DNA from 4 places in the Bradyrhizobium sp. MV1.5 genome. Region 1 is predicted to be linked to each of the others. Evidence: predicted binding sites of a transcription regulator. Region 1 holds the regulator's gene; each other region holds the start of a gene.
What was found. Region 1 encodes LexA, which represses DNA repair genes until DNA is damaged. Its sites were predicted from a motif close to TGTTCNNNNTGTGTTCNG; they were not measured.
Positions count from the first base shown of each region.

Region 2: a site for LexA is predicted at 5,400-5,417, ahead of uvrA (excinuclease ABC subunit UvrA). Genes of this name have one in related genera too.
Region 3: a site for LexA is predicted at 1,929-1,946, ahead of AC0L2J_RS15665 (nucleoid-associated protein). Genes of this name have one in related genera too.
Region 4: a site for LexA is predicted at 2,962-2,979, ahead of AC0L2J_RS31885 (helicase-related protein). Genes of this name have one in related genera too.

Region 1 covers NZ_JBVVPL010000027.1:40,241-48,330, forward strand. Annotated here, with positions in the region: gene AC0L2J_RS23470 (bifunctional diguanylate cyclase/phosphodiesterase) at 1-39, shown strand, start outside; gene AC0L2J_RS23475 (hypothetical protein) at 62-190, shown strand; gene AC0L2J_RS23480 (S41 family peptidase) at 267-1,604, opposite strand; gene AC0L2J_RS23485 (alpha-hydroxy acid oxidase) at 1,910-3,043, shown strand; gene AC0L2J_RS23490 (HAD family hydrolase) at 3,052-3,684, shown strand; gene AC0L2J_RS23495 (molybdopterin molybdotransferase MoeA) at 4,267-5,478, shown strand; gene lexA (transcriptional repressor LexA) at 5,655-6,356, shown strand; gene AC0L2J_RS23505 (hypothetical protein) at 6,763-7,197, shown strand; gene AC0L2J_RS23510 (ComEC/Rec2 family competence protein) at 7,336-8,090, opposite strand, start outside.
Region 2 covers NZ_JBVVPL010000010.1:52,706-60,795, reverse strand. Annotated here, with positions in the region: gene gyrA (DNA gyrase subunit A) at 1-2,224, opposite strand, end outside; gene AC0L2J_RS12385 (single-stranded DNA-binding protein) at 2,597-3,094, opposite strand; gene AC0L2J_RS12380 (outer membrane protein) at 3,556-4,305, shown strand; gene AC0L2J_RS12375 (outer membrane protein) at 4,541-5,230, shown strand; gene uvrA (excinuclease ABC subunit UvrA) at 5,513-8,090, shown strand, end outside.
Region 3 covers NZ_JBVVPL010000014.1:43,494-51,583, forward strand. Annotated here, with positions in the region: gene AC0L2J_RS15660 (hypothetical protein) at 1-805, opposite strand, end outside; gene AC0L2J_RS15665 (nucleoid-associated protein) at 765-1,862, opposite strand; gene AC0L2J_RS15670 (cold-shock protein) at 2,654-2,860, opposite strand; gene AC0L2J_RS15675 (hypothetical protein) at 3,338-5,110, opposite strand; gene AC0L2J_RS15680 (hypothetical protein) at 5,288-5,470, shown strand; gene AC0L2J_RS15685 (hypothetical protein) at 6,915-8,090, opposite strand, start outside.
Region 4 covers NZ_JBVVPL010000058.1:17,273-25,362, reverse strand. Annotated here, with positions in the region: gene AC0L2J_RS31900 (vWA domain-containing protein) at 1-564, opposite strand, end outside; gene rpmB (50S ribosomal protein L28) at 798-1,109, opposite strand; gene AC0L2J_RS31890 (DUF3108 domain-containing protein) at 1,731-2,540, shown strand; gene AC0L2J_RS31885 (helicase-related protein) at 3,246-6,659, shown strand; gene AC0L2J_RS31880 (RNA-binding S4 domain-containing protein) at 6,744-7,013, shown strand; gene fdxA (ferredoxin FdxA) at 7,146-7,484, shown strand; gene AC0L2J_RS31870 (CarD family transcriptional regulator) at 7,829-8,090, shown strand, end outside.

The DNA of each region.
Region 1 (8,090 bases):
CGCGGCGGCAACGAAAGCCGCCGCCGCGAGGCAAGCTAGGGCCAGGATCCGCCCGTCCAGCTTGACGGCGAGATCAGGCCAAAGTGTCCATCCCGGCGGCGAGGTGCTGGTCGAGCGCGACCGCGCCCGCCGCTGGGCCGAGCGCGACGGCTGCTATGAGGCCACCTTCGCGGCCATGAACCCGAGTTGACACAGCGCCCCGAAACAAGTTCGCCCGGGAACGGCTATCCGCTCCCGGGCGATCAACACCTTACCGTCGCGAGCGCCTAGTTCGGCACCGCAGCCTTCGGCGCCGGCTTGGCGGCGACCGCATTCGCGGTTTGGCCGTGCAGGAAGTCGTAGGCCGTATGCAGGGCCTTGTCGTCTTTCGCTTCCGGCGGGACATAGGATTGCGATCCGGTCTGCTCGGTGCCATCGGCTGCCTGGAGATGACCGCGCATCTGGGACTCCGCCATGGTGTCCATCCGGCCCTTCAGCTCGCTCGGCACGTCCTGGAGGATCTCGATGTCGGGCGCGATGCCCTGGGCCTGGATCGAGCGGCCCGAGGGCGTGTAGTAGCGCGCCGTGGTCAGCGCGAGCGCGCCGTTGCCGGTGCCGAGCGGAATGATGGTCTGCACCGAGCCCTTGCCGAACGAGCGTGTGCCGATCAGCGTGGCGCGCTTGTGGTCATGCAGCGCGCCGGCCACGATCTCCGAGGCTGAGGCGGAGCCTCCGTTGACGAGAACCACCAGCGGCTTGCCCTTGGTGAGGTCGCCACCATGCGCGGTGAAGCGCTGGGTCTCTTCCGGATTGCGGCCGCGGGTCGAGACGACCTCGCCACGCTGCAGGAACGCGCTCGACACCGACACGGCCTGGTCGAGCAATCCGCCCGGATTGTTGCGCAGGTCCATCACGTAGCCCACCAGCTTCTCCGGCGGAACGTCCTTGGAGATCGATGCGATCGCCTTCTTCAGGCCATCGGTGGTCTGCTCGTTGAACGAGGTGACGCGGATATAGCCGATATCCCCGTTCTCGACATGGAAGCGCACGGGGCGCACATGGATGATCTCGCGCTTGATCGCGACGTCGAGCGGGGCGTCGGCGCCCTTGCGCATGATCGTGAGCTTGGTCTGGGTGTCGACCGGCCCCTTCATCTTGTTGACGGCCTGCTCGAGCGTCATGCCCTGCACGGCATCGCCGTCGATCTTGCTGATGAGGTCGCCCGACATGATGCCGGCCTTGGACGCCGGCGTGTCGTCGATCGGCGAGACGACCTTGACCAGCCCCTCCTCCATCGTGACCTCGATGCCGAGCCCGCCGAACTCGCCGGAGGTGGTCTCCTGCATCTCGGTCCAGGCCTTGTCGTTCATGTAGCGCGAGTGCGGATCGAGCGAGGTCACCATGCCGGTGATCGCGCCTTCGATCAGCTTGGCATTGTCGGGCTTCTCGACATAGCTCGCCTTCACCCGCTCGAACACTTCGCCGAACAAATTGAGCTTGGAATAGGCGTCATCCGCGCTCGCTGCCGCCCGTGCCGCCCATACGCCGCCGTGCGGACTGGCTGCCAAAAGGGTCAGACACGCTCCGGTGAGCGCGCCCAGTGGAAACAGCAGGGTTTTCCGCATGGATAGGCTGGCCTTCTTGCTTCGCGGTTCGGTGGGGCTGGGAGCCGCCATGCAAATGGCGATCCAGCCTGCTTCTCACAATACCATTCTGGTTTCTTCAAGGCCGGGATGCCACGCCGGCGGGTACACCGTAAAAATCGCTTCGTCCGGACCTAAACTTTCGGCAACGTTGCAGGACCCGGTTCGTGCGCAGCGGGGGTCGGCCGGCCGGCCCACGCCTCGCAGCCATGCCATTTTAGGATGGTTTTGGCGCCCCGGACGGGTTAGGCGATGAGGGAAGGCTTCAAATTCTCGGGAGGATAACAATGAACGAAGCACCCCGCATCCAACCGGACAGGAACGTCGAGCTAGGCGCAAGCACCGAGCCGTTCCAGAATCTGCATGAATTCATCCGGAAAGCCCGCGCCAACCTCAACCAGAATGCCTGGGATTATATCGTCGGCGCGGCCGAGACCGAGACCACGATGCGTCGCAACCGCATGGCGCTGGACGAGATCGCCTTCCGCCCGCGCGTGCTGCGCGATGTCCGCAAGGTTACAGGCTCGGCCGAGCAGTTCGGCCGGAAGATGCGGCTGCCGGTGGTCCTCGCCCCCGTCGGCGCGCTCGAGATCTTCGATCCGGATGGTGCGGCGAGCGTGGCACGCGCCTGCGGCACTTTCGGTGCGGCGCACATGCTCAGTTCCGTGTCCGAGCCCGGCCTCGAGAAGACGGCCGAAGCTGCGCCCGACGCGCTTCGCCTCTACCAGCTCTATGTGCGGGGCGACGACGCCTTCGTCGCCGACGTCGTCAGCCGGGCCGAGAAGAACGCCTACGCCGCCTTCTGCCTGACCGTCGACACCGCCCATTACAGCCGTCGTGAACGTGACATCGCCAAGCGCTACGTTCGCGAGAGCCGGCTGCGCGCCACCGGCGGCGATTACCAGAAGGGTCTGGAGTGGCGGACGGTGAAGATGATCAAGGACAAGTTCAAGATCCCGCTGATCCTCAAGGGCATCGCGACGCCAGAGGACGCGCTGATCGCGATCGATCACGGCGTCGAATGGATCTACGTCTCCAACCATGGCGGCCGTCAACTCGATCACGGTCGCGGCGCCATGCACGTGCTGCCGGAGATCGTTGACGCCGTGAACGGCCGCGCCAAGATCATGGTCGATGGCGGCATCTGTCGCGGCACCGACATCGTCAAGGCGATCGCGGCGGGCGCCGACGTCGTCGGCATCGGCCGGCTGCAATGCTGGGCGCTGGCGGCGGCCGGCGAAGCCGGCGTGGCGCGCATGCTGGAGCTGCTCGAAGATGAAGTGCTGCGCTGCCTCGGCCTCTTGGGTGCGACCTCGTTCGCCGAGGTCAACAAATCCTGCCTGCACCAGGCGACCGCAACCAATGCGCCGAGTGTGTTCAGCGCGTTTCCGCTGTTCGACCACGAGCCGTATCGATACTGAGCGAAAGGATGCAGGTGAAATCGCTCTCTCCCGGAGCTGCGGATGCGCTCCTGTTCGATCTCGGCCGCGTGGTGCTCGATATCGATTTTTCCAAGGCGATCGCCTGCTGGGCGGGACATGCCGGCTGCAAGCCCGACGCCATCGTCGCGCGTTATGTGCGGGACAGCGAAGCCTATCGGTTGCACGAGATGGGGAAGATCAGCGATGAGGATTATTTCGCCTCATTGCGAGCCTCGCTCGGAATTGGCATTTCGGATGCGCAGTTCCTGGAAGGCTGGAACGCGATCTTCGCCGGTGAAATGCCTGAGATCTCCGAGCTGCTGCCGCGGGCAGCGAAGCAGATGCCGCTTTACGCTTTCTCCAACACCAACCGGCCGCACGTGGACCATTTCTCGAGGGAGTATGCCGACCTCCTCGGCCATTTCCGAGAGCTGTATTTGTCGTCCAGCATCGGCCTGCGCAAACCGGATGCGGAAGCCTTCGACCACGTCGTTGCGGCGATCGGCGTGCCCGCCGGGCGCATCGTGTTCTTCGATGATCTTGCTGAAAACATCGAGGGAGCGCGGGCGCGCGGCTTGACGGCGGTGCATGTGACCTCGCCGCGTGACGTCGGGAACGCGTTGAAGGCATTGGGCATCTGACGACGATCCGTCGGCGCGAAGCCCATGGAAGGTGCGCCCGACGGAACTAATTCGAAAGATTTTGGAACCAATCACTTTGTGCATTTTTATACAGAGTTCCCGGAACAGAATACCGTCTTCAGGAGTCTACAGCCCGTTGGGACTTCTACGAACGGGTGCATCACCGTGTTGGGCAAAAACTACCTCACTAGGCAGGCCTCTCTTCTCCTTGAATTCGCCAGGACAACTTCAGACTCGGACCTTTCCGCCAAGCTCGTGAGCAAGGCCGCCGACCTGAAATCCCAGGCCGATCCGCTGCCAGACAAAGACCAGGGGCCGAAGGCGCCCGACGTAACTCCCGGGCGGGCAGGGAGCTGATCAGTGGCGCTCGTCGTTCTCCTCTTGTCATGATTTTCGTCGCTTCCATGACCACTCTCCTGCCGATCCGTCACCTCGTGCCCCGACGCGCTTAATGCCGCCTTCCGGAACAATGTGAAGCGGCGGGACGACTGCGCCCGCTGAGCCGTTTTTGCCTCCGCGCCCGCGCTCGGCTAGAAGACTTGCGGAACATTCGCCCGAACGTGCCGAGCAGGAGTTTTCGCCGTGGCCTTGATGCCGGTTTCCGATGCGCTTGCCGCGGTGCTGGCGGGTGCAGAGCCGCTGCCGGAAGACATGATTTCCCTCGACGAGGCCTACCATCGCGTGCTCGCGCGTGACGTCGCCGCGCGACGCACGCAGCCGCCGCAGGCGATGTCCGCGATGGACGGCTACGCGGTGCGCGCGGCCGATGCCGCGACGATCGATTCGGAGCTCACCGTCATCGGCGAAGTCGCGGCGGGCCGGCCGTTCGCGGGGACGGTCGGCGCCGGCGAGGCCGTGCGGATCTTCACCGGCGGCGTCGTTCCCGCTGGCGCGGACGCCGTCGTGATCCAGGAGGACACGGTCGCCGCCGGCAAGCGTATCACGATCAAGGAAGCCGCGGTCGCCGGACGGCACATCCGCCGCGCCGGCGTCGATTTCCGCGAAGGCGACGTGCTCCTGCGCAAGGGAAGCCGTCTCACCGAGCGCGACCTCGCGCTCGCCGCCGGGATGAAACATCCGCACCTTGCCGTTTTCAGGCGACCGAAGGTCGCGATTCTCGCCACCGGCGACGAGCTGGTGATGCCGGGCACCACGCCCGGCCACGGCCAGATCGTCTATTCCAACGGCTACGCCCTGCACGCGCTCGCCCGCAGCGAAGGCGCCGAGACCATCGACCTCGGGATTGCCGCCGACACGCTGGAGGCGACCACCGCCGGCATCCGCCGCGCCCGCGAGAGCGGCGCCGACATCCTGATCACGACCGGCGGCGCATCGGTCGGCGACCACGATCTGGTCCAGCAGGCGCTGCGGGACGAAGGCATCGCGATGGCGTTCTGGAAGATCGCGATGCGGCCAGGCAAGCCGATGATGCACGGACGACTCGGCGCAATGGGTGTGATCGGCCTGCCGGGCAATCCCGTGTCGTCCTACGTGTGCGCTTTCCTGTTCATGGTGCCGCTGATTCGCGCCCTGTCGGGCCGTTCGGTGATTCACCATCGCCGTGAACGCGCCGTGCTCGGCCGCGACGTCGGCGCCAACGACCAGCGCGAGGACTATCTGCGGGCGCATCTGGAGGAGCGTGACGATGGCACACGCGTCGTTCTTCCCGTCAATCATCAGGACTCTTCGCTGCTTGCGAATCTCGCTGCAGCGCAGGTACTTCTCGTACGCGCACCATTCGCGCCGAAGGCCGAGACCGGCACGGCTTGCGAAGTGTTGCGGCTCCCCGTCTGAGCGCCTCGGCAACGCGCGTTCCGCGAAGTTTGCCCTGTTCACGGTAAATTAAGCAGTTGCGGAACATGTATCGAACATATAGTGTCCGTTCATGATTTGTTTCGAGCATGTAGCGGCTTATGGCCGAATTCAGCGTCTCGGAATCGGACGACATCAACCGGGGGACTTTGGTCGAGATGTTAACGCGCAAACAATACGAGCTTCTGCGGTTCATCAGTGAACGTCTGAAGGAAAGCGGCGTACCGCCCTCCTTCGACGAGATGAAGGATGCGCTCGACCTGCGCTCGAAGTCGGGCATCCATCGCCTGATCACGGCGCTCGAGGAGCGTGGCTTCATCCGACGCCTGCCCAACCGCGCCCGCGCGATTGAAGTCATCAAGCTGCCGGAGCTCCAGGCGGCCGCCGGCAGCCGCCGCGGCTTCACGCCGAGCGTCATCGAGGGCAATCTCGGCAAGGTGCGTGCGGGCTCCAGCCTGCCCGCTGACGAGGGCGAACGTCCCGTGGCGGTGCCGGTGATGGGCCGCATCGCGGCCGGCACGCCGATCGAGGCATTGCAGACCCGCAGCCATACCATCAGCGTACCGCCTGACATGCTCGGCTCGGGCGAGCATTACGCGCTCGAAGTACGCGGTGATTCCATGGTCGAGGCCGGCATCCTCGACGGCGACATGGCGCTGATCCAGCGCAACGAGAGCGCTGATACCGGCGACATCGTGGTGGCGCTGATCGACGACGAGGAGGCGACGCTGAAGCGCTTCCGCCGTCGCGGCGCCTCGATCGCGCTCGAGCCCGCCAACGCAGCCTATGAGGTCCGCATCCTGCCGCCCGACCGGGTGAAGATTCAGGGCAAGCTGATCGGGCTTTACCGGAAGTACTGATACCGGGAGTACTTGATGCGGGAGTGCTTCATACGGGAAGTACTACATGCCGGCCATCGCCGGTCAGAGATTGGAGCGGATCATCGTCCGCTCCGGCTGGATAGTCTTTCTGGTTCTGCACAGACTATCCGGCCCTTTGTCCGGCACTCGCTCCTCGCGACGCCCAGGAAACAGCACCGCTTCGCGGCTCGAATGTTCGCGGAAACAGCGGCTAGCACGCGCCTCCCAAATGCATCGCAGCGTGCTTTGTTCCTATTGAATTCGGGAAAGATAATGTGATCGCGGCTCGCTGAGACCAGCCGCAGATTTGCCCACAACCAAGCAGAGCGTTCGTGCTTCAACTCTGATAGAGGCCTGCGCCTCGATTGAGAGACGCGGGTTGCTATCCCAGCATGAGGAGCACCCGATGTGTGACTACAGCCTGCATGCCGTCGCGTCGCGCCCCGCCGAAGTCGGCGAGACGATTGTCACGACAAGCTTCCGCGGCACCTCGACGCGCGGCTTCGCCTCCGCAGCCGATCCGTCTGTTGCGGTCTGCCTGCTGCCGGGAACGGAGCTGGCCTTCGCCGACGACGTCCGCTACGACAATCGCTGGATCTGGACGCGCACCATCAACTCCCGCGTGGGCAAGTTCGGCAAGATCGATCCGCACGTTCCCGACCGCCATCATGACGCGATCGAATTCCCCGACGGCAAATACGTGCTGGTGACGCAGCTCGTCGAAGGCCAGCGAGCGACCGTGCTGCAACTGCCGGTGACTCAGTCGGTCACCGAGCGCGAGAACAAGGCGCAAATCATCGCCGACAGGCAGCCGACCGTCACGCACCTGCCGATCGGCTGACACAGCCGCCCTCCGGCTACGAGGTCGGAGGTCAGGATTGAATCGCCATCGCCGGCCGTGGCCGGCGAGAAGGTGTGGTTTGCGCCCGGCGAATCCGAGCGGATGCGCCACCCCACTGCATTGCTCCGCACCATCAGATCAATCGTCGGCCTGCAAGTCCGTCTCCGCGGGCGTTGCGTCCTTGATGCGGGACGCGGTCGCCTTCGGCGCAAGGCTGCCGTCGAAATCACCCTCGCCAGCGCCGGCCGGCAACCAGGGGCGGCTCGTGCCTCTCGCCCTCACCGCCTGAACCACAAATCCGTCACCGCGCTGCGCCAGCGCCAGCGCGCTCTGGCTGGCGAGCCGCTGCCGATCGACCACCATCGCCGCGCAATCGGACGGCGCGGGACGTGTCGTCACCACCAGCGCGGCCCGACTGCAATCGTCCACGAGAGCGTCGACGCGCAGTGCCAGCGCGACCAGCCTCCCGTCGGCCAGTGGCGTCACGCAGCCGGATTCGTCACAGGACACGCCATCGGCCAGCGAGGCTCTGCCGGCATCGCGCGGATCGGCGTCGGCAGCGAGCCATTCCTTGAGCAGAAAGCTGTCCTTGTTGGTCCTGATCAGGTGCAGATATCCGTCCCTGCCCCGCACCGCGACGCTCGCGCCATCCCCGGCAATCAGGACGTCGGGCTGCCGCGCCGACAGTCCCCAGAGGATCGCTGCCAGCAGCACCAGGGCGCCGGACCAGCGCAGCGGCGTGCGCAACAAGCCCAGCACGATGATTCCCAGGCTCGCCGCGATCAGCGGCGCGATCCCGAACGCCGGGATGCGGCCGACCGCGCCGGGCAAGGCCGCGACCCAGCGGGAGACCGCGACCATCCACTCGATGCCGATCCCCATCAGCCACCAGA
Region 2 (8,090 bases), on a different contig from region 1:
TCGCCAGAGAGATCACCTTGTCGCCCTCGGCAAGCGCAATGCCGCGCACGCCCATCGAGGTGCGCCCGGTGAACACGCGCACGTCGGTCACGGGGAAGCGGATGCACTGGCCGCCGGCGCCGGTCAAAAGCACGTCGTCGTGCTCGGTGCAGATCTGCACGTCGACGATGGCTTCGTTGTCGTCGAGCTTCATCGCGATGATGCCGGAGCGGCGGACATCGACGAAGTCGGACAGCTTGTTGCGCCGGACGTTGCCGCCGGTCGTGGCGAACATCACGTCGAGATTGCCCCAGGTGGACTCGTCCTCCGGCAGCGGCATGATGGTGGTGATGCGCTCGCCCTGCTCCAGCGGCAGGATGTTGATCAGCGCCTTGCCGCGCGCATTCGGCGCGGCCATCGGCAGGCGCCAGACCTTGATCTTGTAGACTTGGCCGCGCGAAGAGAAGAACAGCATCGGCGTATGCGTGGACGCCACGAACAGCCGGCTGACAAAATCCTCGTCGCGGGTCTGCATGCCGGCGCGGCCCTTGCCGCCGCGGCGCTGGGCCCGGTAGGCCGACAGCGGCACACGCTTGACGTAGCCGGCGTGGGAGACGGTGACGACCATGTCCTCGCGCTGGATCAGGTCCTCGTCCTCGACCTCGCCTTCCTGCTCGATGATGACGGTGCGGCGCGGGGTCGCGAACTCGGCTTTCACTTCGGCGAGCTCGGACTTGATGATTCCCAGCACGCGGTCGCGCGAACGCAGGATGTCGAGATAGTCGGCGATCTCGCCGGCGAGCTTGTCGAGCTCCTCGCGGATTTCGTCACGGCCGAGTGCGGTGAGGCGTTGCAGGCGCAAATCGAGAATGGCCCTCGCCTGCTCCATCGACAGCCGGATCGTGCCGTCCTCGCTGATGCGGTGGCGCGGATCGTCGATCAGCGTCAGCATGTCCTCAACGTCCCGGGCGGGCCAGTCGCGCGACATCAGGGTGTCGCGCGCGGTGGTCGGGTCGGGCGAGGTCCGGATGACGCGGATCATCTCATCGATATTGGCGACCGCGATGGCGAGACCGACCAGGATATGGGCGCGATCGCGGGCCTTGGCGAGCAGGAACTTGGTGCGCCGCGTGACGACCCGCTCGCGGAAGTCGACGAAGATCGCCAGCAGGTCCTTCAGATGCATGATCCGCGGACGGCCGCTGTCGAGCGCCACCATGTTGACGCCGAAGCTCGTTTGCAGCGGCGTGAACCTGTAGAGCTGATTGAGCACCACATCCGGCACGGCGTCGCGCTTCAATTCGATGACGACGCGGTAGCCGTCGCGATCGGATTCATCGCGCAGGTCGCCGATGCCCTCGATCTTCTTTTCCTTGACCAGCTCGGCGATGCGCTCGACCATCGTCGCCTTGTTCACCTGGTAGGGAATCTCGGTGATGATGATCGCCTCGCGCTCCTTGCGGATGGTCTCGATCGCGACCTTGCCGCGCATCATGACCGAGCCGCGGCCGAGGTGATAGGCGGCGCGGATGCCCTGCCGTCCGAGGATGACCCCGCCGGTCGGGAAATCCGGTCCCGGCACGATGTTGATGAGCTCGTCGATGGTGAGCGCGGGGTTGTCGATCAGCGCGACGCAGGCGTGGATGACCTCGCCGAGATTGTGCGGCGGGATGTTGGTCGCCATGCCGACCGCGATGCCGCCGGCGCCGTTGACGAGAAGGTTCGGGAACTTGGCCGGCAAGACCGACGGTTCGGTCTCGTTGTTGTCGTAGTTCGGCTGGAAATCGACCGTGTCCTTGTCGATGTCGGCCAGCAGGGCCAGCGCCGCCTTCGTCAATCGGGCTTCGGTGTAACGATAGGCAGCCGGAGGATCGCCGTCGACCGAGCCGAAATTGCCCTGGCCGTCGATCAGCGGCACGCGCATGGAGAAGTCCTGCGCCATCCGGACCATGGCGTCGTAGATCGACTGGTCGCCATGCGGATGATATTTACCGATGACGTCACCGACCACGCGGGCGGACTTGACGTACTTCTTGTCGGGCGTGTGCCCCTGCTCGTTCATCGAGTACAGGATGCGGCGATGCACCGGCTTCAGACCGTCGCGAGCGTCAGGCAGCGCCCGCGCCACGATCACGCTCATGGCGTAGTCGAGATAGGACTTCTTCATCTCCTCGAAGATGGAGACGGGGCGAATATCCGAGGGTTGCGCCGGCTGGTCGCCGGGCTTGTCGTCGTCGTCAGCCAAGGGGAAATCCGGTGAGATTTTATCTGGGAATCATATAGCGCATCGAGCCCCTGATAACCACCCTCGCGGCGTTCTGGGAAGCGCTTTTTCCGCCTATTTTTCCAACAACTTAAGCCCTTGCGAGCGGTGTCGCGGACGGCCCCCGCATCGGCCTTGCAAAATCGCCGGGGACGCGGGGAAAACCGCGCGGCGAGCTGGCCCCGTCAGCGCGTTTGCCAAGCCGCAATCCGAGCTCACCCCAAACATGAAGCGGGCCCGGAAATTCCGAGCCCGTCCTGCCGATTAGTGGGATTTTCTGACACGAGATGAGAAGCGCCGCCGATCCGGCGGGCGCATCCGCATCGAGACGCCGCGTTCTCAGAACGTGATCGCTCAGAACGGGATATCGTCGTCCATGTCGCTGTTGCGGCCACCGCCGCCGGCCGCTACAGGGCGCCGCGGTGCGCTGCTGACCGGACCGGAGGAGCCGAAATCGCCGCCCGGCTCGTCGCCGAAGCTGCCGCCTCCCCCACCGCCGCTACGGCCGTCCAGCATCGTCAGGGTGGAGTTGAATCCCTGCAGCACGACTTCGGTCGAGTACTTCTCGACGCCGCTCTGGTCGGTCCATTTGCGGGTCTGGAGCGCGCCCTCGACGTAGATCTTGGCGCCCTTCTTCAAATACTGTTCGGCGACCTTGCAGAGCCCTTCATTGAAGATCACGACGCGGTGCCACTCGGTCTTTTCCTTGCGCTCGCCGGTCGCTTTGTCGCGCCACGTCTCCGAGGTCGCGACGCTCAGATTGGCAATCGGCCGCCCGTCCTGGGTGCGGCGGATTTCAGGATCCTTGCCGAGATTTCCAACCAGAATGACCTTGTTGACGCTTCCCGCCATCTCCGCTCTCCGCTCCGAATGCCATTGAATTCAAGAAGGCCGGTCCGCTCCCCGCGTTCCGCCGTGCCTGTTGAGGCGACCCTATACGCTCGCCGAACGCTTGCGGACGCCGATCAGTCCGTCACCCCTCCGGTTATCCCCACATATAGCATCGACCTCCGGCTCGTTCCAGATTTGTTCTTGGCGAATGACAGCCCTGAAGGTGTGGGAATCGATCGGCCAATGTGCTGTGGGAAGGCACGGGTCGATTGGAACCTTTTTAGGTTCCAAAAAACGGAAGAAAGAACTTAACATTCAGCAAGTTATGGGTACTCGCACTGCCCCGTTCTTGTTGCATTTCGGAGACGGACTCTGCCGCTCCGCAGAGCTACGGTTGCCTCGGACTTAGTTCATATGGGCCCTCGCGCCTGATCAGCCGCTTCGGGGACATTAAGAGGCGGACGAACCTGGGGAGACTTGCAATGAATAGGCTTCTTATTGGTGCAATCGGTGCAGTGGCGATGGGCCTGTCGGCTCCGGCCAGTGCGGCGGACATGGCCGCGCGTCCTTACACGAAGGCGCCAATGGCCGCGCCCGCACCGATCTATACCTGGACCGGCTTCTACGCCGGTGTGCAGGGAGGCGGCGGCTGGGGTCGTAGCGACGAGACCTTCTTCGACGGTCCGAACACAGCGATCTTCGCAGGCAGCCAGAGGTATGACACGAGCGGCGGCTTCGTCGGCGGGGTGTTCGGCTACAATTGGCAGTCCGGTCCGGCCGTGTTCGGCATCGAAGGCGATTATCACTGGGCCGACATCAGCGGCCGTTCGGCCGAGATTAATGCCGGCCTCGGCGACACCTACTTCACGAAGATTCGTGGCTTCGGCGACATCAAGGGCCGTCTCGGCTACTCGACCGGCCCCGCGCTCTGGTTCGTCAGCGGCGGTGCCGCGGTCGGTGACATCCAGCACCGCTACGACGGCATTCCCGGAAACGTCTTTGTCCAGAACGACTGGCGCTGGGGTTGGACCGTCGGTGCAGGCGCTGAATACATGTTCGCTCCGAACTGGTCAGCCAAGGTCGAGTATAACTACATCGATTTCGGCAGGAGCACGATCCAATACTCTCCAGTGGTCACCAACCGCTCCGAATGGACCGACACCGTTCACACCATCAAGGTGGGCGTGAACTATCACTTCAACTGGGGCGGCTCGGTCGTCGCGAAGTACTGATATCCCTCTGATATCATTGAGATCAAAGGCCGGCCCTGTGCCGGCCTTTTTTGCTGTGCTTCCCCAGCTCGGAATAGTCAGTCAACAACCATTACGTTTCACACACGGTGTGACTTTTGAGTGACACAACTTGCGGCTTCACCGGTGTATGGAGACATCAGTTGGACCACCGCGTCCGATGCCCTTCCCGATCGTGGAAGGCACAATCAGAAACTGGGACTGGGATTAGTTGAAAATGAAAAAGGTTTGGTTGGCTTCGGCCTGTTTGTTCGCTCTCGCTGCCCCGGCCTCGGCCGCTGATCTCGCGGCGCGCCCCTACACCAAGGCGCCGGTGGCCATGGCTTCGGTCTACAACTGGACCGGCTTCTACCTCGGTATCGTCGGTGGTGGCGCCTGGGAAAATTCCTCCACCGACCCGAAGATGAAGGGCGGCTTCGTCGGCGGCACCGCCGGCTATAACTGGCAGACCGGCAACGTCGTGTTCGGCGTCGAGGCCGATGGCGCCTGGGCAGACGTCAGCGCTTCGGCCGCTGGTACGGTTTTCGTTGCGGGCGTCGGTGGCATCCCCGCCTCGCTGAGCTCCAAGACTGACGCGATGGGCACCGTGCGCGGCCGCATCGGCTGGGCCGTCAACAACGTGCTGTTCTACGGCACCGGTGGTTACGCCTGGATCGACAACAAGCTCACCGCCACCCTGGGCGGTCTCTCGGTCTCCGACAGCAAGTTCCACTCGGGCTGGACCGTCGGCGCGGGCGTCGAGGCGTTCTTCGCTCCGCAGTGGTCGGTCAAGGGCGAATACCTCTATCGCAGCCTCGGCGGCGAGACCTACTTCGGAGGCGCCATTCCGACCGGAACGCTCAACCTCCACACCGTGCAGGTCGGCGTGAACTATCACTTCGGGGGCCCGGTGGTCGCGAAGTACTGAGTTCAGTACCTAGCTCCAACGCATCCGCGTTACGAAAGGCCGGCCTTGCGCCGGCCTTTTTGTTTGACGGGCACGTCGCCTCGAGTTTCGACTGCCGCGCTCCTGCCAGATGCCGCCAGCGCGCCAACAATCCGTTGACGATTCGCAAACGCCACTGGAAATCCGCCCCCGTTCTTCCTACGTTCGCTCACATACCCATCGGCGCCGATCCCGGTTCCGGGCGAAGCGCGCCTGTTTCGTTGGCGCGATCGCGCGCTTTTGGATTCCTTGAGGACCACCAGGATGGATGAAGTGATCAAGGCGAAGCGCCAACAACAGAACGTGGGAGCACACCTGCGCGCAATTACGATCCGTGGCGCGCGCGAGCACAACCTCAAGAACGTCGACGTCGAGATTCCCCGCGACAAGCTGGTGGTGTTCACGGGGCTGTCAGGCTCCGGCAAATCCTCGCTCGCGTTCGACACCATCTACGCCGAGGGCCAGCGCCGCTACGTCGAATCGCTGTCGGCCTATGCCCGCCAGTTCCTGGAGATGATGCAGAAGCCTGATGTCGACCAGATCGACGGCCTGTCGCCGGCGATCTCGATCGAGCAGAAGACGACGTCGAAGAACCCGCGCTCCACCGTCGGCACCGTCACCGAAATCTACGACTATATGCGCCTGCTGTGGGCGCGTGTCGGCGTGCCCTATTCGCCCGCCACCGGCCTGCCGATCGAGAGCCAGACCGTCTCGCAGATGGTCGACCGCGTGCTGGCGCTCCCCGAGGGCTCGCGCCTCTATCTGCTCGCGCCGGTCGTGCGCGGCCGCAAGGGTGAGTACCGCAAAGAGCTCGCCGAATGGCTCAAGAAGGGCTTTCAGCGCGTCAAGATCGACGGCGCCTTCCACGAGCTCGCCGAAGCGCCGACGCTAGACAAGAAATTCCCGCACGACATCGACGTCGTCGTCGACCGCATCGTCGTGCGCCCCGACATCGGTCAGCGCCTCGCCGAAAGCTTCGAGACCGCGCTGAAGCTTGCCGAGGGTCTTGCCGTCATCGAATTCGCCGATGCGCCGGCTGCAGCAGCACCCGCGGAAGAGAAAAAGAAGACCGCAAAGATCCACGACAAGAGCGGACCCGAGCGCATGCTGTTCTCGGAAAAGTTCGCCTGCCCCGTGTCCGGCTTCACCATCCCCGAGATCGAGCCCCGACTGTTCTCGTTCAACAATCCCTATGGCGCCTGCCCGGCCTGCGGCGGACTCGGCGTCGAGCAGCATGTCGACGAAGACCTCGTCATCCCCGACAAGGAGCTCGCCATCGGCAAGGGCGCGATCGCGCCCTGGGCCAAATCCTCGTCGCCCTATTACATCCAGACGCTGACTGCGCTCGGCAAGCACTACAAGTTCACGCTGACCACCAAATGGAAGGATCTGCCCAAGAAGACGCAGAACGCGATCCTGCATGGCTCCGGCGAGGACGAGATCAAGTTCTCCTACGAGGACGGCGTCCGTTCCTACGACACCAAGAAGCCGTTCGAGGGCGTCATCACCAACATCAACCGCCGCTATCGCGAGACCGAGAGCGAGTGGGCGCGCGAGGAGCTGGCGAAGTACTTCCACGACGTGCCCTGCGAGGCGTGCCACGGCTTTCGGCTGAAGCCCGAGGCGCTCTGCGTCAAGATCGGCGGCAAGCATATCGGCGACATCTCCGAAATGTCGGTGAAGGGCGCCGGCGCGTGGTTCGAGACCGTGCCGGAGGCGCTGAACACCCAGCAGAACGAGATCGCCGGCCGCATCCTCAAGGAGATCCGCGAGCGCCTCACCTTCCTGCTCGACGTCGGCCTCAACTATCTCACGCTGTCCCGCTCCTCCGGCACGCTGTCCGGCGGCGAGAGCCAGCGCATCCGCCTGGCCTCGCAGATCGGCTCGGGGCTAACAGGCGTGCTCTACGTGCTGGACGAGCCCTCGATCGGACTGCACCAGCGCGACAACGCACGCCTGCTCGATACGCTGAAGCGCCTGCGCGACCTCGGCAACACCGTGATCGTAGTCGAGCATGACGAGGACGCGATCCTGCTCGCCGACCACGTCCTCGACATCGGGCCTGGCGCCGGCATGCATGGCGGCAACATCATCGCCGAAGGCACGCCCGCCGAAATCATGCGCAACCCGAACTCGCTGACCGGCAAATATCTCACGGGCGAGCTCGAGGTCGAGGTGCCGGAGCGGCGCCCGCCAAACCATCGCCGCACCATCAAGGTGGTCAACGCGCGCGGCAATAATCTGAAGAACGTCACGGCCGAAATCCCGCTCGGCCTGTTCACCTGCGTCACCGGCGTCTCCGGCGGCGGCAAGTCGACGCTGCTGATCGACACGCTGTACAAGGCGATCGCCCGCAAGCTGAACAATGCCAGCGAGGGCGCGGCTCCGCACGACCGCATCGAGGGCCTCGAGCACATCGACAAGATCATCGACATCGACCAGTCGCCGATCGGCCGCACGCCACGTTCGAACCCCGCGACCTACACCGGCGCCTTCACGCCGATCCGCGAATGGTTCGCCGGCCTGCCCGAGTCCAAAGCGCGCGGCTACGAGCCCGGCCGCTTCTCCTTCAACGTCAAGGGCGGCCGCTGCGAGGCCTGCCAGGGCGACGGCGTCATCAAGATCGAGATGCACTTTCTACCCGACGTCTACGTCACCTGCGACGTCTGCAAGGGCAAGCGCTACAACCGCGAGACGCTCGAGGTCCTGTTCAAGGGCAAGAGCATCGCCGACGTGCTCGACATGACCGTCGAGGAAGCCGCCGAGTTCTTCAAGGCGGTCCCGCGCGTGCGCGAGACCTTCCAGACGCTGCACCGCGTCGGCCTCGACTACATCCATGTCG
Region 3 (8,090 bases), on a different contig from region 1:
AAGTAGCATCAACCTGCCAAAGCCGAACTAGTTCGGCTGACAACAGGCTGTGGCGAGTTTCTGAATCGCGACCTTCCAAGTATATCCAACTGCAAACTTCTTCCAACGTGGTAAGAAGCTCAGCATCGTTCCAGTTCGAGAGCAGGCCGACGCGAGCGAGCACCTTGCGACCGCTGCGCAGGTGCGCGATTGTGTTACCTTCAGCATCGATGGACACGGCATCGGGCAAACAGAGGGACAGTCGATGGCTCGCCGCCACCGAAAACCGCTCACGCAGCCACGTGCTCGCGTCGTCCACGATCCAAGTACCAACAGCGGTTGGCACTAGCCCCTTTCCGGACATGTCGTTGACCAAACGCCTAGGAGATGTTGGATTGTCGCCCTTAGGTAAAACAATTGCGGATGAATCCAACCAAGGTCCGACCGTTAGCCCCGCACTCTTACATTGGAAATCAAGCTCGGCGACAACTACTGTATTTACAGCCTCAAATCTATTTGGTTCCGCCACGATCGCACGTTCGAAACCATCGACAGAAAAAAACTTCAACATCTCAGGATTCGGAATCTTCACAATCCGGATCGAAAATGACCGACCCGAAAAGTCATCAATCTCCTCGTCAAGCCACTCGTAATCATCAGACGGATCGCTGTCTGTAACACTGACGGTCACCCCCATGACTTCCGAGTGCGCCCGCGCGTCCTTCAAAGCATGCCAAAAGGGCTGACCGCTTACGAAGATATTCTGCTGATATATATCGCAGGTTTCATTCGGAGGACCTTCCGCGTGTTCGCGCAGCCCCTCCATCAGGACTTTCGTTCGAGAGTTCGTCATCAATAATGCCCTGCGTCCTGATCGTTATCGTGGCGCTTCCGTCGGAACCTCTGTCGACTTTCACAACGGCTGTGCCTGCGTCATCAAGTTGCTTTGGGTAGATGACCCAAATATTTTCGCGAGTTCTAAGACGCCTTACCTGCGGTGATCTAATCCGGCTCTTGTCGATCTCAATCGTCTCACCGGATATGCGGTTTTTATGGAGCTCTCGCTCCACGTCCTTTCGGAAGTTTTGATCCTGCCAAAACGGACCGAAAATCTGGCCGCCAAAAACATTCAGATCCTCACCCGGCTCGATGGAATCCCGAGAGCGGGTCACGTCATGTAAATTCCGTCTCCAGTTCCGTTTTACTTCCTCAGGCATCGACTGCTTGAAAAGAGCAGCGCTGGCCGAAAGAGACTTGATTAGGCGTTCAGTGGCGTCAGCAGGTGTCCAGAGCCTCTTCACACCCAAAAATGTTTTGAAGTACTCGGTGACGTTCCGCTTATTCGCCCTGTCATAGACCGCTAAATTCCCTCCCGTGCCATCAAGCACTATCAGTGCTGACTTCTGCATAGCTTTACGGTCTTCAATAAACGTGTTGTCGACCTCTGTGACTTTGGCACGTACCCGGCCGCCCGTCGTTGTCTGCTGATATCGGAGCACCTTCTGATCATCGAACTTGATCAGAGCAAAGGCAGGCGAAGACAGCCCACCAAGTTGGGCCACTATGAACGCCCCTTTGGACGAGAGTGGCGCACCCTTGTGACCATTTTGGAACATCTCGGTTAGGTCCTTGGAGCGCTGGACGAACTTGCCGCCGTCCTGGGACACGCTGCGTAGCGAGGGACGTACTCCAGCGTCTTCTCCGATGAATCTGAACCGGTTGCCGATGTTGGTCTCCCTAATGCGCTCAAGAAAAAAGCTCTCGAAACCTCCAGCGTCTATTTCATCCATCAATTGGAAATCTTCGTCGGCCGGGCCGACGATATGAAAAATCATCCTTTGGATTGAAATGCCATTGAGAACACTCTCGTCTAAAAGACCCATCCGTCCCCCCACCACGCCGATGCAGACGAAGTAGCAGAAACTTGGTGATTCAACCAAGAGGCAAAACGGAACATAACATGAACATCATGGAACGTCAAGCGGGCCCAGTCCGACTTCACCCCCTCTCAATCATCTTTATCGCCGGCTCCGCACACCCATTCACCGATGCGACCACGTTCCGAAGACTCTCAACCGCCGCACCAATCTGGCGAGACTGCTGCGTGTTCGCGATCAGAAGGGCCGGCAACTACCTATCCCGCCCTCGTCGATTGCAGCATTCATTAAGTATTTCCAGCTATGCGAGGTACCATGTTGCGCTCATTTGGGCAGTTGCTCGTGCGAGGCGCGATCAGCGTCGTAGGTTCCGCATTAACGACTCTCTGCATTGCCGGAGTGCTATGGTTAGCGACGACGCACTTTCAGATTCAAAGGCCCGCAGTCGCAGAAACCATTGCCCTTAAAAATGGTTGCCTACCCAGCCGCTGCGGCGCGAAGGTGAGCGTTGGGCAGTGAAGGTGAGCGTTGGGCAGTAGCGGGAATAACGATGCTACCGTCCTATCCTCATTGGTTGATGTTGGCAGGAGCCATCTTTGTGCTGGCAGGAATGGTTGGCTGGGCGGTTCAAAGAAACCGACAAGCGCCCGACGCTGACAACGCCACTGTCGGACCGGACGAAACGTCGAAAAGTGGCGAGAAATGAAACGACCCAGTGCGTAACGCGGCTGGGGTCGTCCCGAGGTAAGCGCCAGACTTGGGCTGGGGGCTGAGGGTCAGGCGCCTACAACATCAAATCAGACACGCAGATTTTCCGCGCTGCTCTTGCCACGCTTCGGGTCGACCTTAACCTCATAAGAGACTGTCTGCCCTTCGCGCAGGTCAGAGAGGCCAGCGCGCTCGACAGCGCTTATGTGCACAAAAACATCTTGGCCGCCGTCATCCGGCTGAATGAAGCCGAATCCCTTGGTCGCATTGAACCATTTTACAACACCCGTCGCCACGTCCGTCTCCCATTGAAGCAATACAGATAGGGTAGTCAGGTTAGACCACCCCGGCAAGACCGATCTGCGTTATTGGCGCGCAATCTACGCATCATCGGCGTCACCCGACGCGCTCCATCTCAGGCAGCGCCATTTTGTGAACTCGTCATCTGCTAGGGCTGATCGAAATCTGCCGCCCGTTCTTCAATCGCCATTAGAGTGCACGCCTTTGCTTTGCTGTCTTCACCGTGCTGACGATCGTTCCCGGCAATGACGCCTTAAGGTCCGCGATCTGCTGTTGCACGCGAGCCAAGCCCGCGGCATCTGCGCCCGTTGCGTCAATGTTGACTGCCACGGGTGCAGAGATAGAGCCGCCATCCGGCATCACGCCGTTTGGAAGAATCTTCGCGCCCTTCTCAATGTATTTCAGTTCAGGACCGTTCTCGCCAACGATCGACCAACCACCGGGATGGTCGTCAGTGCCGCCAGCAAACGCACCTACAAGCGGTGCCCGCCAACAGACGTTGGCCCCACGGCTCCGGAGATTGATCCGTTGGCATTAACGCCGCCACCGCCGCCGAACAACCCCATAAGGCCCCCGCCACCGCCGCCGCCCATGGCCTTTGACCAAAGATTGTCGACGGCCATTGAGGTAAGCTTGTCTGCTATTTTATTCAGCGCGTTAGTTCCCGCCGCGGCAAACGAATCCCAGAAACTCTTTCCTTGCGCCATAGCGTGCTGAAAATCGAGTGCGAAACCTCGCGCCGCGTCCTGAGATGTAGAAGCGAATTCCTTCACGGAATTGTTCAATCGTATTTGTGCGGCCTCAGTGCTGTTCAAGGCGGCAGTTACATCAGGGTAGGTTTTTTGAAGGGTCGCAGCTATTTGCGCATCTTGCGGTGATAGCATCGCCGTACGTCCGGCGAAACTGATCTGATTGGCAACCTTGGCCTTCTCTAAGGCCAATGCTGCGTCACCGGCCTGTCGGGCCAGCTCTTGGAATGCCGTCGCTCGCTGGCCAGTGACTTCAATACCTTCCTTCTCGGCTGCAGCCTCAAGCAATGCCATTGCTTTAAGGCGTTCGATATTGTCCGCGGTCGTCCCGACAGATTCTGCCGCTGCTAACGTGGTTTTTGAGTACTTCGTTATCGACTCGGTGGCCCTTTCGATGGCGTTGTTTGGAACATCCTTCGATGCGACCTTTGACGGAATGGCCGACTCGTAGTCAGAAGCTGAAAGACCCGGATACGGTTTCGATCTAGAGCCGGGGTCTGGCGGATTAGCCTTGTCAAACGCCGCATCCATCTCTGATGCTGTCGGATAGCGCGGTTCATTCACCATGCCAGAGGCAACGCCCTTTATGCGGTCGGATGCCTCTTCTTTGCTCATATAGCCAAAGCCGTTCCACAGCGCTTTGCCGAACGGTGTCCATGTATCGGTCGCGAAAATAGACGAGTCCTGAAAGTCCTTTTGCGCCTTGGTCAGCGCTTTTGTGTCGATAACGATTCCCTTCTGGGGGTCGACGCCGGCCGCCTTCAAAGCCTCGCTTGCCGCGGAGTGAGCAACCGTACCAGCCGCATCGGACGATCCCTTAGAGCGCTCTCGCACGTCCTTAATGAAGGATGCTGCCTTATCAATATACTTGTCGACTTCCGGCAGAAGCTCAGAAATAGCGGCCTTCATATAAGTCGACCATTCGACGCTTGACTTGCGCCAACGTTCGTCGAACTCTTTAGCCTTATCAATCGTTTCGTCGCTGATGATAGCGCCGGCACTTTCCGCGGCATCCCTGATGCCGTCGAAGCCGTGTGAGGCTTGCTCAAGGAGCGGAATCCATTCCTTGGTATAGCCAAGCATCTGAGCAATCGCGATTTGGTCTTGTGGCGTTTGCGCCCGCCGCACAAGATCGCCCGCGATCTGCAGCAACTGCGTTTCGCTGATCAGTTGCCCGTTCGCGTTCTTGATGCTGATACCGTTCGCATCAAATTCTTTGGACAGAGCATTTGCATTGCGTTGGGCATCGTTCAGCAACTGAGCTGATTTCGATAGTCCGGAGTTGACCTGTTCCAGACTCAGGCCATTTACCTGCCCTCCGAACGCCGCCGACTGAATCGCGAACTGACAACCCAGCTTGCGCAGCCGTGGTCGCCATGTCGGCAAGCTCTTTATTGGCATTCGCAACGTAGGCAAGAAAGCCCGCTGCTGTTCCAAGCACACCAAAACCGGCCAGTGCAGTAGAGAGTAAGTCGGTTGCAGACGAAACGCTTCCAACCGCGTCGCCAAGTGACTCAACAGAACGCGTTGTGCTGTCGATGCCTTCTCCGGTCGCAGTGATTGTTACCCTGCGAACGATATCGCCTTCCATCCGTTTCTATCTTTCTGATAATCAATGAGTTGAAGTAAGCCCGCTTAGCGGGTAGAAGCGCCGCTCCAACCAATGGAGCAGTAATGGCCAAGAAAGCTAAAAAGATCGTCCGCCGTGAGTACACAACGTCAGACGTCAAAGAGCTTCGCGCTCATTCCAAGGCGAAAACGCCCGTGGCACGAATTGCAAAGCTTACAAAGCGCTCCGAGGGGTCGCTGCGGCAAAAAGCGCTGAAGCTCGGCATTTCACTAGGACACATGCGCTAATTACGAAACTGCTCTTCCAGTTGCCCGCCGTGGTTGGTCCCCGCTTCATAGCGCCAGTATGCGAGCGCGGCTTTCTGCTTCGGGGTCATAACTCACGTCCTCTGCGCAACACTGACGGTCGTACCCAGTGTCGACCATGCGAAAATCGCATCGATTGACGCATCCAACTCGCGGTACCAAATGCTGCCGCCCTGTCCACCAACCGCGCTCGCTCCGTCCAGGCTGATGCCATCAGTCACACTTGTCGGGGCGGAACCAAACTTGATAGTCGCTGGATTGACGCCATTTACGACACGACAGAGATGCTTCCTGTCGTTATTCGCGCCCACCAATGGCGTCGGGGGTACCCGCGGAAATGGTGAAGGAAGTTGTTAAGTTGAGTTAGAAATACTTCTTGGAGGGGTCTTCGCCAGTCGAATCGTCGTGCGGCATAGACACCTTACTTGAATCGGTCGGCGTAGCTCCGAGCTGCCCGAGGCAAATCCGCAAAAGATTGTAGCCAGAAACTGGAAGTTCTTCCCCAGCGATAATGCGGCCCTGCATTTCTGCGGCGATCGAAACGAATGCGCGGTGACTCCGGTTGAGCCACGGAAGGTCCTTCGAGAACGTATTCCATGCTTCAATCTGACCCTTCCCCTTCATCCACTTCGGTGGCGAGCCGAGAGGTTGCGTGACCACCGGTTCGCGTCTCAGCTTGAACCGCTTAGGGTCATGAGCGGTTCGGCCAGTAGCCGCGGCCTTCATGAGCGGTGTTCGTGCTCGTGGCATCGATTGAATCCTGGTTTTTTTGAAAACTTTTAATTGCGGGAGTGCGCGTGAACCACCCGGTCGGTTTTTGGGTTGACCGTTCTGGGCCTTTTTGACCCGCCCCCTGCCCCATAGGGATTGCTTGCGGCGCGCGCCCTGTCGGGAGCCCGTTCAAAACCAGACAGGGAACGCAGCCGCGCAAGCCGAGCTACTTAAACAGGCTCGCTCTTGCTTGCCGTGTAAGCATCCGGCGAAGTCCGCGCGCGGGTCATTTTCGGCTCAGGCGGCTTGATCAACGTTCCGGATGGCAGAGCGCCAATCGGCGTTCTTCGATGAACTTCACCGAAGAAGGTGCTCGATCTGCTCCCGAGTGCTTGTTATGGGCGATGACGGGTACAATATCACGGCGCAGAACGAATGAGTTGCGAGCCTGAGAAGTGGCGCAATGGATCGCCGAGAATCCCGTCCATGTTCGAACGAGCAAAGGCACCGATGGCCGGCTTGTCGATCTTAGCGCGGAAGCTGTCCGGGGCTGGGCAGATCCGCCCTACCAAGGTCCCATAGCCGCATTCATTGCTGACGCCGTCCGGCCATCTGTTCGCATAGCGGTATGTCGCCCTTGCTTCGCGGTCCGATACCGTAGGGCTTACTGAGAAAAACTCCCGATAGCCCCGCCACGCGAGCAAAGTCGCTGCCGTTACGTCTTAGCTCGGGCTTCTGCCTTGTCGACGGGACAATTAAGCTTTAGCAGCACTTCGCGATCGCTGTCCGAACCTTGTACGATGAGAGAACCGCCCATTCGGTCCGCCACTTCCTTGCAGTAGCTCAAGTTGAAGGAGGTAACTGCGTCTTGGCCCGCAGGTCGCACGGCCTTCAAAGTGGCGAAAAACTTTTTCCCCGATATGCCGGCATCCACTAGCTGCCCACCGTGACTGGCCCCTACCAATATGAGATGACCCATAGCAACTCGCATGGATGACACTGGGCCATGAATAGATTGAGCGTCCAGAATATTGTCCCCTTTATACTTCATCTCTCCAGCGCACATCACGTTAGCGGCATTGACGCTCTGCCGTATAGTCAGACCGACATTCATCCACCCAACGTGGAGGCCTTCACGCCTAACGATGTCGACTGGCGCCATAACGTTGCCAACTGCATACTGGATTGCGTCAAGGCTCCGACCCACCTCTTGCAGCTCCTGTGGCACTCTCGCCTGGCCCGGCGAATGCGCAAAGTTCTGCAGCAGATTGCGAATTCGCTCATTCGATGATGCCGCTACCTTGACCAGCCCTTCCTTGATCTCTTGCGTCGCCGATCGGAATGCCTGCAATCTTCGCTCGGAATCGGTGAGTTCCTGCTGCAGGCTGGCCTGTGCTCCGGCTGCTATCCTGAGCTGGTGTTCCAGGCTACGTATGAGCTCCATCTGAGCGGAAATATCATCTGCGAGAGTGCAGTACCTGCCGTCTGCCATCACCTTCTGGACGAACTGGAGCCACTTGCCTTCGCCAACCTCTACCTGCCACGTGTTGCCAGAGATTCGTCGCTCGTCTCTCGCCGTCTTGGTGAGATCGAGGCGCCAATCCGAAAGAGGCGGGAGATCACCCTCGGCATTCTGAGTGGTCAATGATCGGAAAGCTTCATTCGCTCCTACCGGAGAGCCGTCGGTATCCCAGACAGCAAGCGGAAACGGGCTCTTGAGCCACCAACCATCGCTGCTCGTACTGCCCGATTCAACAAGGAGATTGGACTTTCGCACCCATCGTTCACCGAGTTCAGTCAGGAGGAAGCTTGCCTCCTTCCCGGACGATGAACGTTCGATCAATCCACTGCCCTGAAGAGCGCCCGTCACGCGAGAGAGATTTGCATCTTC
Region 4 (8,090 bases), on a different contig from region 1:
TTGCATGCCTCGCAACTTCAGCGGCTCTCGGACTGCGATGGATCGCAATGCGTCGAAATTAGCACCTTCGACCCCGACCGCGAAAAACATAAAGGCCTTAGAAGCCTCCCCTTCACGAACTAACTGAGCCGCTCTGCTCGTAGAGTCAGTGGGCGCTCCATCGGTGATCAAGAAAATCCAGGGCCGGTAGTAGCCGATTTTGGCGGCCTTATAGGCAGTCTTCCGTTCTTTCAAAATGTCGACGGCCTTCTCTATCGCTCCACCCATGGGCGTATCGCCGGCTGTCGAGAGTGTCGGGGCATAGAAATTCTGAACTGTTGTGAAGTCAGTCACCACCGTAACGGGACCGAACGTCACAATCGCTACTTCAACTCGCTTCGCAGCCAACGAATCCGCAAATAGCTCATCTCGAAACTGCTGTAGTCCTTCGTTTAGGTGCCTGATTGGTGATCCGCTCATCGAACCAGAATTGTCGAGCACCAACACAACTGGGCAACGGTTCTCGGGATTGTCAGCGAAGCCCAAATCGCCAAATGGCTGCTGCTCAAAAGAGTATTCGTTCATTATTCGCTCCCAAAAAAATAAAGAGATTTTTGAGAGCATACGATCACATCTGCAACTAGCAGGAAAGGGGCCAGCGTCATACCTTCGTCACGGTAATATAGTCTTGGGGACAGATCATCCGGCCAAAAACAAAAACGGCCGGATCTTCCGATCCGGCCGTCACGCAAAACTCTTACTCGGCTAAGCCTACGCCACGCGACGCAACCTAGCCCCCGCCCAATTCCAAAACTCTCTTAGCTCGCCTTCTTCTCCGGCGCGGGGGTCGGGCCGACCTTCTTCTGGATGGCGCGCTTCAGCTCGAGGGCGCGCGGCGACAGCACGGCGGCCTTGGCCTTGAGCAGGAAGGGATCGAGGCCGCCATTGTGGTCGACGCTCTTGATCGCGTTGGTGGAGACGCGCAGGCGCACGTTGCGGCCCAGCGCTTCGCTGATGAAGGTCACGTTGACCAGGTTCGGCAGGAAGCGGCGCTTGGTCTTGATGTTGGAGTGGCTGACCGTGTGGCCGACCTGGGGGCCCTTGGCCGTCAATTCGCAGCGGCGAGACATGGCAAAATCCTCAATCTTTCCCAACGATGTGCGGCCGCCATTCGGGGCGCCACGGGCAAATTCTCTGTCCTTGCAGGGAGCGGGCGGACGTATAGGGGGGAAGCGGCGGGACGTCAAGGCGACGGGCCGTTTTTGGACCGTCGTCCCGGGGTGCGCGAGAGCGCGAAACCGGGATCTCGAGCGGCATAAAGCGGTGTCATCGCCCGGCTCGACCGGGCGATCCAGTACTCCGAGACGGTACGGCTGACCAGAGGGGCCGCGGCGTACTGGATGCCCCGCCCCAGTGCGCAAGTGCGCACAAGGCGGGGCATGACAGCGGTGGAGGTGGCGGGGTGAGGTGCGCGGTTCTGACCCGCCCCTATCACCAAAACGGCAATGATTATCGCGCCTTACCATCACATAAAGGGCGTATTCGCGCCCGAAGAGTGCAGTGGAGTTCCGGACGCGGATAGGCCCGGACACATTGCTTGGCGCGGTTTTTGGCTTAAGTAACAACCGTTCGCGCCCCGATTGGATTGTTTCGTGCTCACAACGCCTCATCTTGCGCCGAGCCTGCGCCCAAAAGAGCTGTGCTCAACGGAGCTGCGCGCGAGCGATCCGCGCCCTGCCGGCCGCTGGGTCATGGCGGCCCTTGGCGGGCTGGTCTTGGCGTGGGCGGCGGAGCCCGCGGCGGCGCAGGGCAAGCTCGAGGCGCAATACGAGGCGACGCTGGCGGGCATTCCCGTCGGCCGAGGCGCCTGGAACATCGACATCCAGGACGACGTGTTCGCGGCCGCGGCCTCCGGCGGCACCTCGGGGCTGCTGAAATCGTTCGCGGGCGGGTCGGGCACCGGCGCCTCGCAGGGCCGCGTGGTCAACGGCGCGCTGGTCGCGACCGGCTACCAGGCCACCACCACCACCTCGAAGAAGACCGAAGAGATCCGCATCACGCTCGACAAGGGCAATGTGAAGGATTTTGCCATCCTGCCGGAGCCGCCGGTCGATCCCGACCGCATCGTCGTCACCGACGCGCATCGCCGCGGCGTCTGGGATCCGATGACGGCCTCGCTGGTGCGCGTATCCGGCAGCGGCGACGTGCTGTCGGCGGATGCCTGCCACGGCAGCGCCGCCGTGTTCGACGGCCGCATGCGCTACGAGCTCAAGCTCGATTTCAAGCGCATGGAAAACGTCAAGGCGGAGAAGGGCTATCACGGCCAGGTCGTGGTCTGCTCGCTGTATTTCGTGCCCATCGCCGGCTACATCCCCGACCGTCCTGTGATCAAATATCTCGCCGCCCAGCGCAACATCGAGGTCGCGTTCGCGCCGATCGCCGGCACGCGCGTCCTGGTCCCGTTCTGGCTGAAAGTGCCGACCCCGCTCGGGCCGGCCATGCTGGAAGCAACCAGCTTCATCACCAGCGCCCAGCCGCCCAAGGTCGCGAAGACGCAGTAGGGGCTGCCGCCTCGCTGCCGTAGCCCGGATGGCTTGTCCGCCGTAGCTCGAAGAGCGAAGGCGGAAGCGCAGCGCAATCCGGGGTTCTTTGCTTGGCCCCCGCATTACGCTCCGCTCCATGCGGGCTACGAACCTGCCTTTAGGGTGAAAATAAACATCAACGATTTCAACAACATACCTACTGTGCATGGGGTTGTTTTCGCACTTTTTGTTTGGAGGGGGTCGGGGTGCGGGAATCCATTTGACTCCTCCCCGATTCTGATTCGACTCCGCGCCGTCCCCAGCTTTAACGATTTCGCCATCGAAACGTCGCTTGTGCGGCAGGCCAAAACTCCATCTAGTGCGAACCGGATAAGCCTCCCGCGACATGTTGCGTGAACGGAACAGGACTCAAGGGGGAGTCACCGATTCGGCCGCGATTCGTTCTCAACTCGTTCCGAAGCTTAAAGCCAACGGGAAAAGCGTCGCAAAGTGAGACAGTTGCGCGAGGTTTGGGGAGCGGCGCCGCATTCTCCGCCGTCATGCCCCGGCTTGACCGGGGCATCCAGTACGCCGCGCCCTCTCGGTCTGATCTGCGCCGCCTCTGGAATACTGGATCGCCCGGTCGAGCCGGGCGATGACAGCGGTGTGTGAGGCGAGCCCTTCGCGCCACCGCCCCAAAACAGCACTGACATTCGCCCCAATCGCCATTACCTAATCCCCCAGATGCCTTTTTCCTCCTCCCCCTTCGCTTCCGAGCGGCTTCCCGGCGCCGGCGTCACTGCGGTGCTCGGGCCCACCAACACCGGCAAGACCCATCTCGCCATCGAGCGGATGCTCGCGCATCCCTCCGGCATGATCGGGCTGCCGCTGCGCCTGCTGGCGCGCGAGGTCTACAACAAGATCGCAGCAAGGGTCGGCCCCGACGCCGTCGCGCTTGTGACCGGCGAGGAGAAGATCAAGCCGAAAGCGCCGCGCTACTGGGTCTCGACCGTCGAGGCGATGCCGCGGGATCTCGACGTCTCGTTTCTTGCTGTGGACGAGGTGCAGATCGCATCTGATCTGGAACGCGGCCACGTCTTCACCGATCGCATCCTCAACCGCCGCGGCCGCGACGAGACGCTGCTGCTGGGCGCTGCGACCATGCGCCCGATCATCGAGCGGCTGCTGCCGGGCGTCTCCATGATCACGCGGCCGCGTTTGTCGCAGCTGGAATTCGCCGGCGACCGCAAGATCACGCGGCAGCCGCGCCGCACGGCGATTGTCGCCTTCTCGGCCGACGAGGTCTACGCCATCGCCGAGCTGATCCGCCGCCAGCATGGCGGCGCCGCCGTGGTGCTGGGCTCGCTGTCGCCGCGCACCCGCAACGCGCAGGTCGCGATGTTCCAGAACGGCGAGGTCGATTACCTCGTCGCCACCGATGCCGTCGGCATGGGCCTCAATCTCGACGTCGACCACGTCGCCTTTGCCTCCGACCGCAAGTTCGACGGCTACCAGTTCCGCCGCCTGACGCCGTCCGAATTCGCCCAGATCGCCGGCCGCGCCGGCCGCGCCACCCGCAACGGCACCTTCGGTACCACCGGCCGCTGCGCGCCGTTCGAGCCCGAGCTCGTCAATGCGCTGCAGAACCACACCTTCGATCCCGTGAAGGTTTTGCAATGGCGCAATTCGAAGCTGGATTTTGCCTCCCTCGGCGCACTCCAGGTCTCGCTGAACCTGGCCCCCGGCCATGAGGCGCTGACGCGCGCGCCGATCGCCGAGGACATGCGCGTGCTCGACCACGCCGCCCGCGACGCCGAGGTACGCGATGTCGCGCATGGCAAGGACGCCGTGGAACGGCTGTGGGAGGCCTGCCAGATCCCGGATTACCGAAAGCTGTCGCCGGCCGCCCATGCCGAGCTGGTGACGACGCTCTACGGCTTCCTGATGCGGAAGGGATGCATCCCCGACGCCTGGTTCAGGACCCAGATCGACCAGGCCGACCGCGTCGACGGCGATATCGACACGCTGTCGGCCCGGATCGCGCAGATTCGCACCTGGACCTTCGTCGCCAACCGTCCCGACTGGCTGAAAGACCCGGAACGCTGGCAGGGGATCGCCCGCGAGGTCGAAAATAAATTATCGGATGCGCTCCATGAACGCTTGACTGAGCGTTTCGTTGATCGCCGGACCAGTGTATTGATGCGCCGCCTGCGGGAGAACACGAGCTTGAATACGGAAATCGGCAAGACCGGCGAAGTCATCGTCGAAGGCCATGTCATCGGCCGCCTCGATGGCTTCACCTTTGCACCGGATGCGGCGGAAGCCGGCTCCGATGCGAAAGCGTTGCAGGCTGCAGCGCAGGCCGTGCTCGCCGGCGAGATCAACGCGCGCGCCGAAAAACTGGGCAACGCACCGGACGAGCAGTTCGTGCTGACCTCGGAAGGCATCATCCGCTGGACCGGCGACGCCGTGGCGCGGCTGTCTGCCGCAGAGGACGCGCTGCATCCGCGCATCCGCATCATCTCCGACGAACGCCTCACGGGCGGCCCGCGCGACAAGGTGCAGGCCCGGCTCGACCTCTGGCTCAAGACGCATATCGAAAAGCTGCTCGGGCCGCTGTTCGAGCTCAGCAAGGCCGAGGACGTCACCGGCATCGCCCGCGGCATCGCCTATCAGCTCGTCGAGGCGCTCGGCGTGCTGGAGCGCCCGAAGATCGCCAACGAGCTGAAGGACCTCGACCAGCCCTCGCGCGCGACCTTGCGCAAATACGGCGTCCGCTTCGGCGCCTATCACCTCTATTTCCCCGGCCTGCTCAAGCCGGCCGGGCGTGCGCTGGCCGCGCTGCTCTGGGCGCTGAAGCAGGACAATGTCGATCCCTCCGCGCTGTCGGGCGCGCAGCATCTGGCGAGCTCGGGCCGCACCTCGTTCCCGGTCGACAAGCAGCTGCCGCGCGATGCCTATCGCGTGCTCGGCTACAAGCAGGCCGGCGAGCGCGCCGTGCGCGTCGACATCCTGGAGCGCCTGGCCGATCTGATCCGTCCGGCGCTGGCCTGGCGCGAGAGCGCGTCCGGCGAAAAGCCCGCCGGTGCATTCGACGGCCGCAGCTTTGTGGTGACGCAGGCGATGACCTCGCTCACCGGCTCGGCCGGCGAAGACTTTGCCTCCGTGCTGCGTGCGCTCGGCTATCGCATGGACAAGCGTCCGCCGCTGCCGGCAAAGCCGGCCGCAGCTGTTGCCGAGACGCCTGTTGTCGAAGCCTCCAGCGAAGAGACGCCCGCAACCGAAACGCCGGTCGAGGACGCCGCAGTTCCCGCGGACACCGCGATCGAAGCCGCCGCCGAGCCTGTGACCGTCGAAGACGCGCCCGGCATGGAGCAGCACGACGAGCCCGCGCCTGAAGAGCCGGCGCTTGAGGCTTCCGTCACGCCGGAAGACGCTCCCGGCATCGCGCCACCTGCGGAAGAGGCTGCGGCACCCGTTGAAGCTGCTGAAACCGCTCCCGCCGAAACCGCGCCTGCCGAGACCGCGTCTGCAGAGACGGCTGCAACCGAAGCCGCAGCGTCGGCCGATGCGGCAGCACCTGTGGAGGCCGCGGCCACGCCCGCCGAGCCCGAGCTCATCGAGGTCTGGCGTCCCGCCGGCCGTCACGACGATCGCAAGCCGCGCCACGAGCGCCATCGCAACCAGCGCCATCACCAGCCGCGTCCGCAGGCGGCTGCTGAAGCCGGCACCGCGCCTGCCGAAGGCGAAGCCCAGCCTGCCGCCGACGGCGAGAAGCGCGGTGAGCGTCATCGCCATGGCGGTCATCGTCGCGATGGTGGCAGAGACTTCCGCAAGCCGCGCGAAGGTGGCGCCGAAGCCGCGCCGCGTCCGGAGGGCCGCGACGACAAGAACCGCCGCTTCGAGGGCAAGAATGGCGGCAACAAGGACCGCGACAACAAGGATCGCAACAAGGGCAAGTTCGGCGGCGATCGCGACAAGGGCCGCGACAACCGCGGCCGCGACCGTGACAAGGGCCGCGACCGCCAGGGCGGACCCTCGCTGCGTCCCTATGCATCGAGCGCCACCCCGCGCGAGCGCGATCGTCCGGTCGATCCGAACTCGCCGTTCGCCAAGCTCGCTGCGCTGAAAGAGCAGCTGTCTGGGCGTAAGGAGTAGCGCAGCGTTTTCAAGCGAAGTGCGGAGCGGTTGGCGTGAAGAAAACGCGTCAGAAGGAATAGAGTCACGACCGAGCGGCAGCGCATCGACAAATGGCTGTGGCACGCGCGGGTGGTGAAGGCGCGCACCTCCGCGGCCGAGCTTGTCGAGTCCGGCCATGTTCGCGTCAACGGCGCACGCGAGAAATCGCCGGGGCATGCGATCAAGATCGGCGACGTGCTCACCATCGCGCTCGATCGCACCGTGCGCGTCTTGAAAGTCACCGCCTTCAACGAGCGCCGCGGCGATGCCGCCTCGGCCCGTGTGCTCTACGAAGAGCTCAGTGAAGACCATCCGAATTCTCAGCGCAATTAATTGCGCTTTGAATTCATTTCTTGGTCGATCAAGCGCATAAAGCCGTCATGATCGGCCGTTCCTGAGCTTGCGGCGCCGGGCCATCCGCGCTACGCAAGCCGCGACTTTTAAAAGAGCTTTTCGGAGCGTTGGATGACTTACGTCGTCACTGAAGCGTGCATCAAGTGCAAGTACACCGACTGCGTCGAGGTCTGCCCGGTCGACTGTTTCTACGAGGGCGAGAACATGCTCGTCATCCATCCTGACGAGTGCATCGATTGCGGCGTGTGCGAGCCGGAATGCCCCGCCGATGCCATCAAGCCGGACACGGAACCGGGCCTGGAAAAGTGGCTCACGGTCAACGCCGACTACGCCAAGAGCTGGCCGAACATCACCCAGAAGAAAGAATCACCCGCCGACGCCAAGGATTTCGACGGCATGGAGGGCAAGTTCGACAAGTATTTCTCGCCGAACCCCGGCTCCGGCGACTAATTCGGGCCAAACTTAACCCTATTAGCGGCGATACCGCCGAAAACCAGCCCTTAAGACCCCTAAATCATTGATTTTTGCGGGAAATGTGCTATATTGGGCACATTGAGCCGAACCCTGGTTAGCCCCGTCGGCCCCGTTGGGTTCCCGTGAAACCAAATGTCGAACAGGGGCGTGGCAGTTTCCGCGCGCAGGCTGTGTCACAGAAAACGCGTAAAAAGAGTACTTCAGCGAAGGCTTCCCATAAGGACGCCAAGAAAGTCGCCGCGGCCAGCCGTAGCGCATCCAAGGGTCGGACCGCGACGAAGGCGCCGGCTGCAAAGTCCTCGAAGAACAAAAGAAGCGCAATGCCTAACAAGACTGCCAAGCCGGCCGCGAAAGCGACCGTTGCCAAGCCTGTTGCCGCCAAGCCTGCCGCCAAGCCCGCTGTTACCAAGGCACCCGCTGCCAAGGCACCCGCTGCCAAGCCCGCCGCGCCGAAGGCCCCTGTTGCGGCTGCTCCCGCCAAGGCTCCCGTCGCTGTCGCCAAGCCAGTCGTGAAGCCCGCGGCTGCTGCGCCGAAGGTCGAGGAAAAGAAGGTCGTGACCCAGCGTCAGGGCTTCAAGGCCA